4 regions of the Streptomyces sp. BR1 genome follow, and region 2 is predicted to be linked to each of the others. Evidence: riboswitches for the same ligand, from Rfam matches in the RefSeq annotation. Region 2 holds a riboswitch; each other region holds the start of a gene.
The links. Region 2 has a riboswitch for cyclic di-AMP ahead of ACT1U9_RS06510 (M23 family metallopeptidase). Riboswitches for the same ligand answer to the same signal wherever they lie in the genome.

Region 1: another riboswitch for cyclic di-AMP. It lies ahead of ACT1U9_RS14340 (M23 family metallopeptidase); the one in region 2 lies ahead of ACT1U9_RS06510 (M23 family metallopeptidase).
Region 3: another riboswitch for cyclic di-AMP. It lies ahead of ACT1U9_RS02560 (M23 family metallopeptidase); the one in region 2 lies ahead of ACT1U9_RS06510 (M23 family metallopeptidase).
Region 4: another riboswitch for cyclic di-AMP. It lies ahead of ACT1U9_RS00590 (transglycosylase SLT domain-containing protein); the one in region 2 lies ahead of ACT1U9_RS06510 (M23 family metallopeptidase).

What each region holds. Positions count from the first base shown of each region.
Region 1 is NZ_CM126252.1:3,333,330-3,336,591, reverse strand. Features, by position in the region: tRNA gene ACT1U9_RS14355 (tRNA-Met) at 1-29, shown strand, start outside; gene ACT1U9_RS14350 (hypothetical protein) at 120-422, shown strand; gene ACT1U9_RS14345 (PP2C family protein-serine/threonine phosphatase) at 531-1,706, shown strand; cyclic di-AMP (ydaO/yuaA leader) riboswitch at 1,874-2,021, shown strand; gene ACT1U9_RS14340 (M23 family metallopeptidase) at 2,033-3,112, shown strand; gene ACT1U9_RS14335 (aldo/keto reductase) at 3,222-3,262, shown strand, end outside.
Region 2 is NZ_CM126252.1:1,586,263-1,589,524, forward strand. Features, by position in the region: gene ACT1U9_RS06505 (GntR family transcriptional regulator) at 1-470, opposite strand, end outside; gene ACT1U9_RS06510 (M23 family metallopeptidase) at 650-1,420, opposite strand; cyclic di-AMP (ydaO/yuaA leader) riboswitch at 1,434-1,594, opposite strand; gene ACT1U9_RS06515 (M16 family metallopeptidase) at 1,809-3,176, opposite strand; gene ACT1U9_RS06520 (M16 family metallopeptidase) at 3,194-3,262, opposite strand, start outside.
Region 3 is NZ_CM126252.1:553,241-556,502, reverse strand. Features, by position in the region: gene ACT1U9_RS02565 (peroxidase family protein) at 1-817, shown strand, start outside; cyclic di-AMP (ydaO/yuaA leader) riboswitch at 1,149-1,317, shown strand; gene ACT1U9_RS02560 (M23 family metallopeptidase) at 1,322-2,209, shown strand; gene ACT1U9_RS02555 (SGNH/GDSL hydrolase family protein) at 2,379-3,170, shown strand; gene ACT1U9_RS02550 (NAD-dependent epimerase/dehydratase family protein) at 3,234-3,262, opposite strand, start outside.
Region 4 is NZ_CM126252.1:133,367-136,628, forward strand. Features, by position in the region: gene ACT1U9_RS00580 (beta-glucanase) at 1-130, shown strand, start outside; gene ACT1U9_RS00585 (metal-sensitive transcriptional regulator) at 197-493, opposite strand; gene ACT1U9_RS00590 (transglycosylase SLT domain-containing protein) at 567-1,379, opposite strand; cyclic di-AMP (ydaO/yuaA leader) riboswitch at 1,384-1,567, opposite strand; gene ACT1U9_RS00595 (class I SAM-dependent methyltransferase) at 1,907-2,581, opposite strand; gene ACT1U9_RS00600 (DinB family protein) at 2,788-3,262, opposite strand, start outside.

The sequences.
Region 1 (3,262 bases), 1.7 Mb from region 2:
GGTCGCAGGTTCAAATCCTGTCCCCGCTACTGAAGTCCACAGGGCCCGGCACATATGTGCCGGGCCCTGTGGCGTTTCACAGAAACTCGTCACTTACGTAAAGTACTGTCCCCATTACCATGCGCGAGCACGCGGCGGGGCTGCTGGAATCGATGGCCCGGATCGGGGCGGCGACGCGGCGGAGAGTGCCCGTCGTGCCGCTGTTCCTCGCCGCGTGCGCGCTGCTGATGTGCGTCTCGTTCCCGCTGCCGCCGGTCGCCGTGCCCTGGCTGTCCGCGCCGGGGCACACCAAGGGCGGCGTCCCGGCCGTGCACGGGCCCCCTGCGACCCGTCGGCACGCCAGAGGGACGTGCGTACGGGGGCTCGCCGGGCCCCGACGGTGCCGGGCGAGGCTCATCGCGACCGGGGCCGACCGCCACTGACCCGGTAGCCCGGTTGGCCGAGGTGCGGTCGCCGTGGCGCACGCCGCCCGACAGCCTGGGTGGGGCACGGAATGTCGGCAGCCCGGCGGACGCGCAGGGAGACGACAGGTGCGGCAGCGAGGAGAGGACGAGGGGCCCGGGCGCCTCGACCAGGTGGCGGGTGCCGCCCGACTGCGGCGGCTCGGCCTCGTCCGCGTCCTGCCCGCGCTGCTCCTCGTCGTCGGTGTCGTCTTCGACGTCTCGACGCCGCCCGATCTCACCGCCGCCGCCCTCTACTCGGCCGCGCCCCTGATCGCCGCCTCGTTCTTCGGCCGGGTCGGCACCGCCGTCATCGGCGCGGCCGCCGTCGGGGCGGTGGTGCTCACCGACGCCTTCCACGACATCCCCAGCACCGCCGAGGCGGTCAGCGAGCTGTTCACCGTGTTCACCGTCGCGATCCTGGCCCTGGTCATCAACCGCACCCTGCGCCGCAGCGGCGAGCGCCTGGCCTCCGCGCGCGTGATCGCGGAGACCGCCCAGCGCGCGGTGCTGCCCAAGCCGTCCGGCCGTATCGGCGGACTCCAGGTCGCCGCGCGCTACGAGGCGGCGCAGGCGGGCGCGTTCATCGGGGGCGACCTCTTCGCCGTCCAGGACACGCCGTACGGGGTGCGGCTCGTCGTCGGGGACGTGCGGGGCAAGGGGCTCGGGGCGGTGGAGGCGGTGGCCGTGGTCATCGGGGCGTTCCGGGAGGCCGCCGAGCAGGAGCCGTCACTGGAGGACGTGGCCGGGCGGCTGGAGCGGGCGCTCGCCCGCGAGGGCACCCGGCGCGACGGCCTTGACGCCTTCGAGGGCTTCACCACCGCCGTGCTCGCCGAGATCCCGCCCGGCCGCGAGTGCGTACGCCTGGTGAACCGGGGGCACCCCGAGCCGCTGCTCCTCCACGCGGACGGCAGGCTCGACGCGCTCACCCCGGCCGACCCCGCGCTGCCGCTGGGGATGGCGGAGCTCGGGGTGTGGCCGGACCGGGCGGACGCGTACCCGTTCCCGCCCGGCGCGACGCTGCTGCTCTACACCGACGGCCTCTCCGAGGCCCGCGCGGCCGAGGCCCCGGGCGACTTCTACGATCCGCACGAGCGGCTGCGCGGCCGCATCTTCCCGGGTCCGGAGGAGCTGCTGGACGCGCTCGTCGACGACGTGCGCAGACATACGGGCGGGGGCGCGAGCGACGACATGGCGCTGCTCGCGGTGAGCCGCCCGGGGGTGCGCCAGCCTGAGCGGCGCCGGACGATGCCGGTGGTGCCATGACCCCGGTCGAGCCGCCTCGTAACCCTTCGTAGCCGAACGGCCCCGCAGTGCACGCCATTTGACGCACTGTCATTAAGGATCAACGGGAACAGCTTGGAAACAGGTCCCGGTGTCTATTAACGTTCGATAACGCAGCGCGGTCGTCCCAGCCGTCGCCTAGGCGGCACCGTGCGCACGCGCCGAATCCCGCAAGGGAACCGGGGAACCACCAACTTGGGGTGAATCGGGCACCTTCGCACTTCTCTGAGGTGCCCGTAGGAGACCTTCCTGCTCCGAACCCGTCAGCTAACCCGGTAGGCGAGAAGGAAGGAAAGGAGTGCGCCCCCGTGGCGTCCAACGAGCCTGCCCTCGGCACCCCGCCGGTTCCCCCCGTCTCCCTGTACGGGGCCCCGCCCAGTGACACCGAGGTGTGGGAGCCGTGGGACCCCACCGAGGAGTCCCTGCGTGCCGTACGCGGCCGGCACCGCGTCGCCAAGCAGCGCGGCGGGCTCGCCCGCAGCTCCACCGTCCTCGGCGTCGGCGTCATCGCGGCCGTCGGCGCGGGCGGCATGGCCAGCGCGCAGACCAAGCCGCCGGTCTCCATATCCCTGCCCGACTCGGTCGCCGACAAGCTCCCGGACGTCAAGTCCCTGCCGGGCGTGGGCACGTTGATATCGGACATCGCGGGCGACGACACCCCGGATACGTCCCCGACCGCCAAGGCCGACCGGGCCGTGGCGAGCGCCCCGCTCACCATGGCGGGCGTCTCAAGGGCCGAGGCCGAGCAGGGCGCCACCGACGCGGGCGAGGCCCTGCGCGCCCGCATCCTCCAGCAGGCCGAACAGCAGCAGAACAACGCCGAGGCCGAGGCCAAGGCGAGTGCCGAGAAGGCAGCGGCCGACAAGGCCGCGGCCGAGGCGAAGGCCGCGCAGACCGCGGCGCAGCAGAAGGCGGCGGCCGAGAAGAAGGCCGCCGAGGAGGCCGCCGCGAAGAAGGCCGAGGAGGAACGCCTCGCCGAGCTCGCCAAGAGCTACTCGCTGCCGGTCGCTTCGTACACGATCACCTCGACGTTCGGCGAGGCCGGTTCGATGTGGGCCTCCGGCCACCACACGGGCCTCGACTTCGCCGCCCCGACCGGTACGCCGCTGAAGGCGATCCACAGCGGCACGGTCAAGTCGGCGGGCTGGTCCGGCTCGTACGGCTACCGCACGGTCATCGAGCTGGACGACGGCTCCGAGCTCTGGTTCTGCCACCAGTCGTCGATCGCGGTCAGCGCGGGCCAGCAGGTCAGCACGGGCGACACGATCGGCCGCGTCGGCGCCACCGGCAACGTCACGGGCCCGCATCTGCACCTGGAGGTGCACACGCCGGACGGCACGGGCATCGACCCGATGGCGTGGCTGCAGTCGAAGGGGCTCAACCCGTAGGTCGGGTGGGGCTCCACCCCGGGTCGGGTGCGGTCCGGGGTTCCCGTCCGGGTTCCGGATCGGGCCGCGTATCCGGAATACCCGTGCCCCACAACGCCGTTGCCCCCTCATGACCTCTCTGCGCCCGCTCGGTGCCTCGGACCTTTCCGT
Region 2 (3,262 bases):
ATCCAGGCGATCTTGTGGCGCAGCTGGGTGAGCAGCGCGATCAGGCCGGGGCTGCCGGAGGCCTGGGCGAGCGTCTCGTGGAACCAGACGCCCAGCGAGCGCAGGTCCTCGCCCTGGGCCCGCCGGATGCGCTCCTGACCCAGCCTGACCAGGCCGCGCAGCACCTTCAGATGGGCCTCGGTGTGCCGCGTCGCCGCCCGCGCGGCGGCCAGCGGTTCGAGCAGTACGCGCATTTCGAGCAGGTCGGCCGCCTCCTGCTCGGTGGGCTCGGCGACACAGGCCCCGGCGTGCCGGCGGGTGGTCACGAAGCCCTCGGACTCCAGGGTGCGCAGCGCCTCGCGGACCGGGACGCGCGAGACTCCGTAACGCCGGGCGAGCACTTCCTCGGTGAGCCGGCCGCCGCGCTCGAAGAGTCCCGCGACGATGTCGTCACGGATCGCCGTGCATACCGATTGCGCCGGAATGCGCATGACCGAACCTCCGCCTTAATCCCCGCGAAACGCGGTCGATCGACGCCTGTTCGGCGACTCTATTCCAGCGGCTGTTAATTCCCGGTGACATGGCCTATTCCAGCGATATCTTTTGGCCAACGCGACGAAGCCCCGGCACAAGGTGCCGGGGCTTCGCGGAAGGACGGTACGCCCGTGCGTCAGACGTCGACGCCGTGCGCGCGCAGGTAGGCGACCGGGTCGATGTCCGAGCCGTAGGTGGGGGCCGTGCGGGCCTCGAAGTGGAGGTGCGGGCCGGTGGTGTTGCCGGTGTCGCCGGAGAGGCCTATCTGCTGGCCCGGCTCGACCGACTGGCCGACGGAGACGCCGATGGACGACAGGTGGCCGTACTGCGTGTACGTGCCGTCGTTCATCTTGATCACGATGTTGTTGCCGTACGCCCCGCCCCAGCCCGCCTCGACCACGGTGCCGAGCCCCACGGCGTGCACCACGGTGCCGCTCTCCGCGTGGAAGTCGATGCCGGTGTGGCTCCCGGAGGACCACAGCGAGCCGCCAGTCTTGTAGCCGGTGGAGACGTACGAGTTGGATATCGGCGCCACGAAGGTGTTGAGGCGCTTGCGCTCGGCCTCGCGGGCGGCCCGCTCCTTGGCGGCGCGCTCTTCCTTGGCCCGGGCCTCGGCCTTGCGCTTGGCCTCGGCGGCGGCGCGGGCCTTGTCGGCGGCGTGCTGCTGGGCCGCGGCCTGGGCGCCGATGCGGTCGGCGAGCGTGTCGCCGATGACGATGGCCTGCGTGATGCCGGTGTCCTCGACGGAGGCCGAGGTGGACGCGGCGTTCTCGGCGGCGAGGGCCGGCGAGGCGAGGGTGCCCACGACTCCGGCGGTGGCCAGGGTGGCGATGCCGGCTATGTTCGCGCTCTTGCGCGACATGGCGCTCGGACGACGATGTTTCCCGGTGGCACGGGTGAACGCCATGGAGAGGCGGTGTCCTTTCCTTCCATCTCGCCTACCGGGTTAGCTGACGGGTTCGGAGCTGGAAGGTCTCCTACGGGCCCCTCCGCGGGCGGAGGCGTCCGATTCACCCCAGGGACTGAGTGGGTCCCCGGCTCCCCTGGCTCGCGCCAGTTGGGGACTCGGCGATCGCTGTCCGGTGCCGCGGCTGCGACGGGTGGTGACGGACAGCCCGACCGACGCTAGACGGCTGATCTTTCAATCGCCAAACAGACGCCTGTTTTTGTAGCGCACGCCACATGACAGACAGGCAACCTCCCCACTAAATGGGACATATAGGAGGACCCCGGCGGCACACCTGCCACCGGGGTCCTTCCCGTACGGGACGCCACGCGCGCGACGCGGCTCCCAATCAGCCCGCTACGACGGTGACTTCACCGATCCCGAGGGCCTTGACCGGCTCCGCGATCTGCGCCGCGTCACCGACGAGGACGGTCACCAGACGGTCCACCGGGAAGGCGCTGACGACGGCCGCCGTCGCCTCCACGGTGCCCGTCTCGGCGAGGCGCGCGTACAACTGCGCCTGGAAGTCGTCCGGGAGGTGCTGCTCGACCTGGTCGGCCAGCGTCCCGGCGACGGCCGCCGCCGTCTCGTACTTCAGCGGGGCGACGCCCACCAGGTTCTGCACGGCCGTCTCGCGCTCGGGGTCGGTCAGACCCTCGGCGGCGAGCTTGCGCAGCACCGTCCACAGGTCGTCCAGGGCCGGGCCGGTGTTCGGGGTGTCGACCGAGCCGCTGATGGCGAGCATGGCGGCGCCGGTGCCCTCGGCGCCGGAGCGCAGGACCTGACCGTACGCACGTACTCCGTACGTGTAGCCCTTCTCCTCGCGCAGGACGCGGTCCAGGCGGGAGGTGAGCGTGCCGCCCAGGCAGTACGTCCCGAGGACCTGGGCGGGCCAGACGCGGTCGTGGCGGTCCGGACCGACCCGGCCGATGAGCAGCTGGGTCTGGACGGCGCCGGGCCGGTCGACGATGACCACACGGCCGGTGTCGTCGGCGGTGATCGGCGGCATCGGGCGCTCCTGGGCCGCGGTGCCGGTCCAGGCGCCGAGCGAGTCCGCGAGGACCGCGTCCAGGTCGGTGGCGCCGAAGTCGCCGACGACGACCGCGGTGGCCGCCGCCGGGCGCACGTACGCCTCGTAGAAGGCCCGTACGGCGGCGGCGTCGATCCGCGTGACGGTCTCCTCGGTGCCCTGGCGCGGGCGCGACATGCGCGCGGTCGCCGGGAAGAGCTCCTTGGAGAGCTGCTGGGCGGCGCGGCGGGCCGGGTTGGCCAGCTCGTGCGGGATCTCGTCGAGGCGGTTGCGGACCAGGCGGTCGACCTCCGCGTCGGCGAACGCGGGCGCGCGCAGGGCCTCGGCGAGCAGACCGAGCGCCTTGGGGAGCCGGGAGACCGGCACCTCCAGGGAGACCCGCACGCCCGGGTGGTCCGCGTGCGCGTCCAGGGTGGCGCCGCAGCGCTCCAGGTCGGCGGCGAACTCCTCGGCGGAGCGCTTGTCGGTGCCCTCGGAGAACGCGCGCGCCATGATCGTGGCGACGCCGTCCAGACCGGCCGGTTCGGCGTCCAGCGGGGCGGCGAGGAAGATCTCGACGGCCACCACCTGCTGGCCCGGGCGGTCGCAGCGCAGCACGGTCAGCCCGTTGGACAGGGTGGTGCGGCCGGGGGCGGGGAACGCCCAGGGACGCGCGGTGCCCGCCACCGGCTGCGGGTGGAACTCCATGGTCACGCCGGTCTCGCTCACTGCTCTGCTCCCTTGGCGTCGGCGTCGGCCGCCTCGTCCTCGTCTGCTTCGGCGGTGGTCGGCTC
Region 3 (3,262 bases), 1.0 Mb from region 2:
GCTGGCGGGGGAGCGGGTGCACGACCTGTTCGGGCGGATCAGCAAGTCCGAGGTCATCAGCGGCATCCCGGGCGGCGAGACCGACCACTACGGCGTTCCGTACGCGCTCACCGAGGAGTTCGTCGCCGTCTACCGGATGCACCCGCTGATCCGCGACGACTGGGAGCTGCGGGCCGCCAACGACAACTCCGTACTGCGCGATGCCACGTTCCGGGACATCGCGGGCCCCGAGGCCCTGAAGGTGCTCGGCTCGATCCCCACGATCGACCTGCTCTACAGCTTCGGCACACTCCACCCGGGACTCGTCACGCTGCACAACTTCCCGAAGTTCCTCCAGGAGTACGAGCGTCCCGACGGCCACCTCCAGGACCTCGCTGCCACCGACATCCTGCGCACCCGCGAACTCGGCGTCCCGCGCTACAACGAATTCCGCCGACTGCTCCGCCTCAAGCCCGCCAAGGAATTCAAGGACCTGACGGACAATCCGGTGTGGGCGAAAGAGATCAAGCGGGTGTACGGCGGCGACATCGAGAAGGTCGACCTGGAGGTCGGCATGTTCGCCGAGAAACTCCCGAAGGGCTTCGCCTTCAGCGACACGGCATTCAGGATCTTCATCCTGATGGCCTCGCGCCGACTGAACAGCGACCGGTTCTTCACCGAGTACTACACCCCCGAGGTGTACTCCAAGGCCGGGCTTGAGTGGATCGACGGCAACACCATGATCAGCGTGCTGCTGCGCCACTACCCGGAGCTGCGCACCGCGCTCGCGGGCAAGAAGAACGCGTTCGCGCCGTGGAACATCGCGGGACAGGAGTGAGGCGAGGCATTCGGACGTAAAGATGCACTGATCGGCTCTTTCGTCCGTATTGGGCGCTATACGGAAAACCCTCCATTTCCCCCACGGGAAGGGAGGTTTTTCCGTGAGTCGTCCGTGAGCAGCGTCATACCGGTGACGGTCCGTGGCGGTGGGTCGTGCCGAATCCCCCTGCCGTCGGGGCCTGTTGGGATTCATCGTCGACACAGGGTGACCGCAATTCCCCGATGAATTCCTGTCCGCGAAATCGAATGACGAATGGGTACTTGTCGCGGCCAGCAATGCTCGTTTACGGTCACCGCAATCCGGGTGGACCGCCGAATCCTGCCACCGCTCGGAATCCGCACCCATCCACGTGTGGCAGGAGCGGGGGACCCAGGTAGGCGCCGTCCGGAATTCCGGCACGGCTTGGGGTGAAGCCGACGCACCGCATTGTGGTGCGCCCGGCCGGGCAGCTCCAGCCCGAACCCGACAGCTCACCTCGCAGGCGCCGGAGAGGAATCCGCCATGCCCGCGAAGGGTAAGCACCGCCGCCCCAAGTCCAGCCCGATATCCCGGGGCATGGTCGCCGCCGGCACCGGCGGCGCCGCGCTCGCCATCCCGCTGCTCGGCGCCACCGGCGCGCACGCCGCGGTGAAGAGTGCCGCTCCGGCCGTCGCGCCGCAGCAGGCCGCCCGCGCCGCGTCCGTGTTCGTCGCCGCCCCGGCCGCCTCGCCCCAGGCCGCGCCCACGACGTACAAGGTGCAGTCCGGCGACTGCCTCTCGAAGATCGCCGAGGACCACCGGCTCGACGGCTGGAAGAAGCTGTACCAGGACAACCGCGCGGTGGTCGGCGACGACCCGGCGCTGATCCGGCCCGGGATGAAGCTGACGATCGGGGCGAAGTCCCACGCCACGGCCTCGCACACGTCGACGGCCACCTCGCACGCCTCCAGTGCGGCACCCGCCACCACCACCTCGGCCGCCAAGACGAGCCAGGGCTCCGCCTCCGGCTTCCGCGCGCCGCTGGACAGCGTGAGCATCGGCACCCCGTACCGCATGGCCGGATCCATGTGGTCCAGCGGCTACCACACCGGCGTCGACTTCGAGGCGCAGACCGGCACCACGGTGAAGGCGGTCGGCGCGGGCACGGTCGTCACGGCGGGCTGGGGCGGCGCCTACGGCAACCAGGTCGTCATCCGGCACGCCGACGGCATGTACTCCCAGTACGCCCACCTCTCGCAGATCGTCGTCTCGGCCGGGCAGACCGTGACCGAGGGCCAGGAGATCGGCCTCTCCGGCGCGACCGGCAACGTCACCGGCCCGCATCTGCACTTCGAGATCCGTACGACCCCGGACTACGGCTCGGACGTCGACCCGCTCGCGTATCTGCGCCAGCAGGGCGCCAGCCTCTGACAGTTCAGCGGCTCGAAACGGCGCGGCCCGGTACGTGAAATCGTGCCGGGCCGCGCCTTCTTTGGCGTATTCCCGTTGGGGCCAAACTGACCGGGTGGTCTATATCACCCACCGTCAACCCCTCCTTACGGTCGCGTAGGTCACATCCGTAAGGGAAAGATATGGTCCCGTGGCAGACGATTCGAGATCATTCAACAGCGGTACGTTCGGGTCGTACACGGCGATCGGCGACAGCTTCACGGAAGGCGTCGGCGATCCCGGCCCGGACGGGGTGTTCGTCGGCTGGGCGGACAGGTTCGCCGTGCTACTGGCTGATCAGCGACCGGAGGGGGCCTTTCGCTATGCCAATCTCGCGGTCCGGGGCAGGCTTCTCGACCAGATCGTCGAGGAGCAGGTGCCGCGGGCCAAGGAGCTCGCGCCCGACCTGGTGACCTTCTGCGGGGGCGGGAACGACATCATCCGGCCGGGCACCGACCCGGACGACGTCGCCGAGCGCTTCGAGCGCGCGGTGGCCGACCTGAAGAGCGCGATCCCGACGGTCATGGTGACCACCGGGTTCGACACGCGCGGGGTGCCGGTCTTCAAGCATCTACGGGGCAAGGTCGCCACGTACACCGCGCACGTACGGTCCATCGCGGACCGCTACGACTGCCCGGTGCTCGACCTGTGGTCGCTCAAGTCCGTGCAGGACCGGCGGGCGTGGGACGAGGACCGGCTGCATCTGTCGCCCGAGGGGCACACCCGGGTCGCGCTGCGCGCCGCCCAGGTGCTCGGCCTTGAAGTGCCGGCCGACCCCGACCAGATGTGGCCGCCGCTGCCGCCGCGCGGCACCCTTGAGGTGCGGCGCGACGACATCCACTGGGCGCGCGAGCACCTGGTGCCGTGGATCGGGCGACGGCTGCGGGGCGAGAGCTCGGGCGACCACGTGGAGCCCAAGCGCCCGGACCTGCTGCCGCTCTGACGGCCTATCGAGTCCTTGGTATGTCCTGACGGACCGTCAAGACGGCAGTGTTGGCGCGGTGGTTCAGCCGTGCAGCAGCTTCCGCTCCGTCT
Region 4 (3,262 bases), 1.5 Mb from region 2:
CCGGCACTGGCGGGCCCACCTCATCGTCAACCTGTCGGTCTGCGCGGGCCGTTACCACCCACCGCCACAACCCGGCGTATCGGAGATGTCGTTCGAGGTGCCGATGCTGCGGGTGCATCGCGAACAGTGACAACTCGCCGTGATGTCACGGCACTTCGCCGAAGCGGACCGGGCCGACCGCTGCGCCCCCTCCCCGTCAGGCGAGCGCGAGGAAGAGGCGTTCGAGTTCGGCCTCGGTCATCGGCGGGGTCTCGCCGTCCGCCGCCGCCATGCACTGGCGCATACCGCTGGCCACGATCTTGAATCCCGCGCGGTCGAGCGCGCGGGACACGGCGGCGAGCTGCGTGACGACGTCCTTGCAGTCGCGCCCGGCCTCGATCATGGCGATGACACCGGCGAGCTGCCCCTGGGCACGGCGCAGCCGGTTCAGTACGGCGGTGGTGGCTTCCTCGTCGACGGTCCTGGCCATGGGCGGTCCTTCCTCGCTGCGCATCCGTGCCAGCGTACCCCGGGGGGTATCGCCCCGACGAAGTGGCGAGGAAGGTGACCTGTTGCCCGGGGTCCGGTCAGTAGGCGCCGTTCACGTTGTCGATCGACCCGTAGTGGCTCGCCGCGTAGTTGCACGCGGCGGTGATGTTGGCGACGGGGTCGTAGCTGTCCGTCGACGTGCCGGGCACGTGGTAAGCCTGGAAGGTGGGGTCGATGACCTGGAGGAGGCCCTTGGACGGGATTCCGGCGGCGGCGTTGGAGTCCCAGTTGTTGATGGCCAGCGGGTTGCCCGACGACTCGCGCATGACGTTGCGGTAGATACCGTCGTAGCTGCCGGGGATACCGTGCTGGGCCATGATGTCCAGCGACTGCCGGATCCACCCGTCGAGGTTGTTCGCGTACGACGTCGTCTTCGCGACGGCGGCGGTGGCCTGGGTGAGGGTGGTCGAGCGCGCGGAGCGGTCGGCGCGGGTGGTGGTGGCCGCGCGGTCGGCGGTGGCCGAGGTCTGGGCCTGCTTGCCGATCGTGAGCGTGAGGCCGGGGTGGATCATGGTCGGGTCGCCGCCGATGGCCTGGCGGTTGTCCTGGTAGAGCGCCTTCCAGCCGCCGCTCACATCGAGGTCGTGGGCGATCTTGGCGAGCGAGTCACCGGCGACGACCGAGTAGCTGGTGGGGGCGCTCTTCGCCACGGCCTTCACCACGGCCGGCTTGGCGGCCGCGAGGACCGACGCCTTCATCGTGGGGGCGGAGTACGTCACGGCGGGTGCGGCACCGGCGGTGGTCGCACCCATCACGGGGATGACGAGCGCGGCGCCCCCCGTACCGGCGGCGGCGAGGCCACGGGTAAGGGAGTTGGACTTGGGTCGGCGGTGCTTACCCTTTGCGGCCATGGCGAATTCCTCTCCTTCGCCTGCGAGGTGAGCTGTCGGGTTCGGGCAGGAGATGCCCGGCCGCGGCGCACGCGGCTTGACCCCGAGCCGTTCCGGAAACCGGACCGGCGGCCTACTTGGGTCCCCCGCTCCTGCCATTCGTGTGTGGGAGGTATCCGGACGGCGGCAGGATTCGGCGGTCCATCCGGATTTAGCCGTGACCGTAAGCGAATAGGTCCGGGAGAAACAAGGACCGAATTCACCGCGCCATATCAGATAAAGATCCACTGCAAGACAGGCGCCCCGCACGCGCCCGACCGGAATCCTCAACTCGCCTTCGCCGCAAAGGGAATTGGTCGGCCGCCGACCTTGGGCCTGCGACCGACCACGTGACCCACTTCACTTTCCCGGGCCGAAAACAACGCCCCGGCAAGCGGCACGTAAATGCCGCCTAATTTACGTATTCACCCGCAGTGGCATCATTAGCGAAATAAGCAAGAAAGTGACCCTGAAGGATCATTTCGGACATTACGCAGCCATGCGCGCGGCTACAGCGGGCGCCGGGCCTTCAGCAGCCAGGACGGCAGGTCGATCCGGGTGGTGACCTCGGCGCCCAGCTCGGAGGCCATCTCCGTGACGGCGATCTGCCCGACGATGGTGCCTTCCTCGATCGACAGCACGTCCCAGCCCGCCGCCGTGAACTCGCCGTGCAGCTCGTCCTTGGTGGCCCGGTGCGGGCCGATGCCCTTGACGACCTCGACGAAGTCGGGGACGCGCTCGGAGAACGTGAGGATGTGCGCGACGCCGCCCGGCCGCGCCATCCGGTACAGCTCACGGATGTAGCGCCCGCGCTCCGGCTCCTCCAGCGCGTGCAGCAGGGCGCAGTCCAGCATGGTGTCGAACTCGGCGTCGTAACCCTCCACGGCCGACAGGTCCGCCACGCCGAACTCGACGTCCACGCCCTGGTCGGCCGCCTTGCGGCGGCCCGACTCGACGGCCGTCGGCGAGAAGTCGAGCGCCACCACGTCAAGGTCCTGACGTGCCAGGTAGAGGGCCAGGCTGCCGGTCCCGCACCCCGCGTCGAGAACCCGCCCCTTGACATCCCCGGCCTCGACGATGCGGACGAACTCGGGCTGCGGCTCGCCGATGTCCCACGGCGGCAGCGCGAACGCGCCCTCGCCCCGGTACACGGCCTCGAAGCTCTCTGCGGCAGTGATGGTCATCAAGTGCGCCTTTCGTCATCGTCATCGCACAGGCCCCCGTGGCCGACCTCGGCCCAGGCCCCGCTCAAGCACGTCCCAAGTGCCTCGGGCTAGTGGCCCGTTGATCGACAACATATGACACGGGCAATGGCGACAGGACTCCTTACTGTGCAACCGCGGAATCCGGCGGTGAGACCGTCCAGCGTGGTCACAGCACCGCCACTCGGTCACATCCCGCGCGCTCCGTCGATCCGCTCGCGCAGCAGATCGGCGTGGCCGTTGTGCCGGGCGTACTCCTCGATCATGTGGATGACGACCCAGCGCAGCGACACCGGGCCGCGCCAGGCGTCCTCGCCCGCGACGTCGAGATCGGGCGCCTCGGCGACGAACTTCTCCGCGAACGCCACCTCGGCCCGCCACGCCTCCCACGCCTCCGCGACGACGGCCGGGTCGGCCACCGCGTCGTCGAAGTCCCCGTCGGGGTTCGCCGCCGAGGAGAAGCGGAGCGGCGCGTCCTGCCCTGCCAGGACCTGCCGGAACCACCGGCGTTCGACATCGGCGAGATGGCGTACGAGCCCCAGCAGCGACAGCGTGGAGGGAGCCACCGAACGCCGGGACAATTCCGCTTCCAGACCGGCGCACTTCAGCTCCAGCGTCGTGCGCTGAGCTGCCAGGAAGTCGACCAGCATGGTCCGCTCGTCG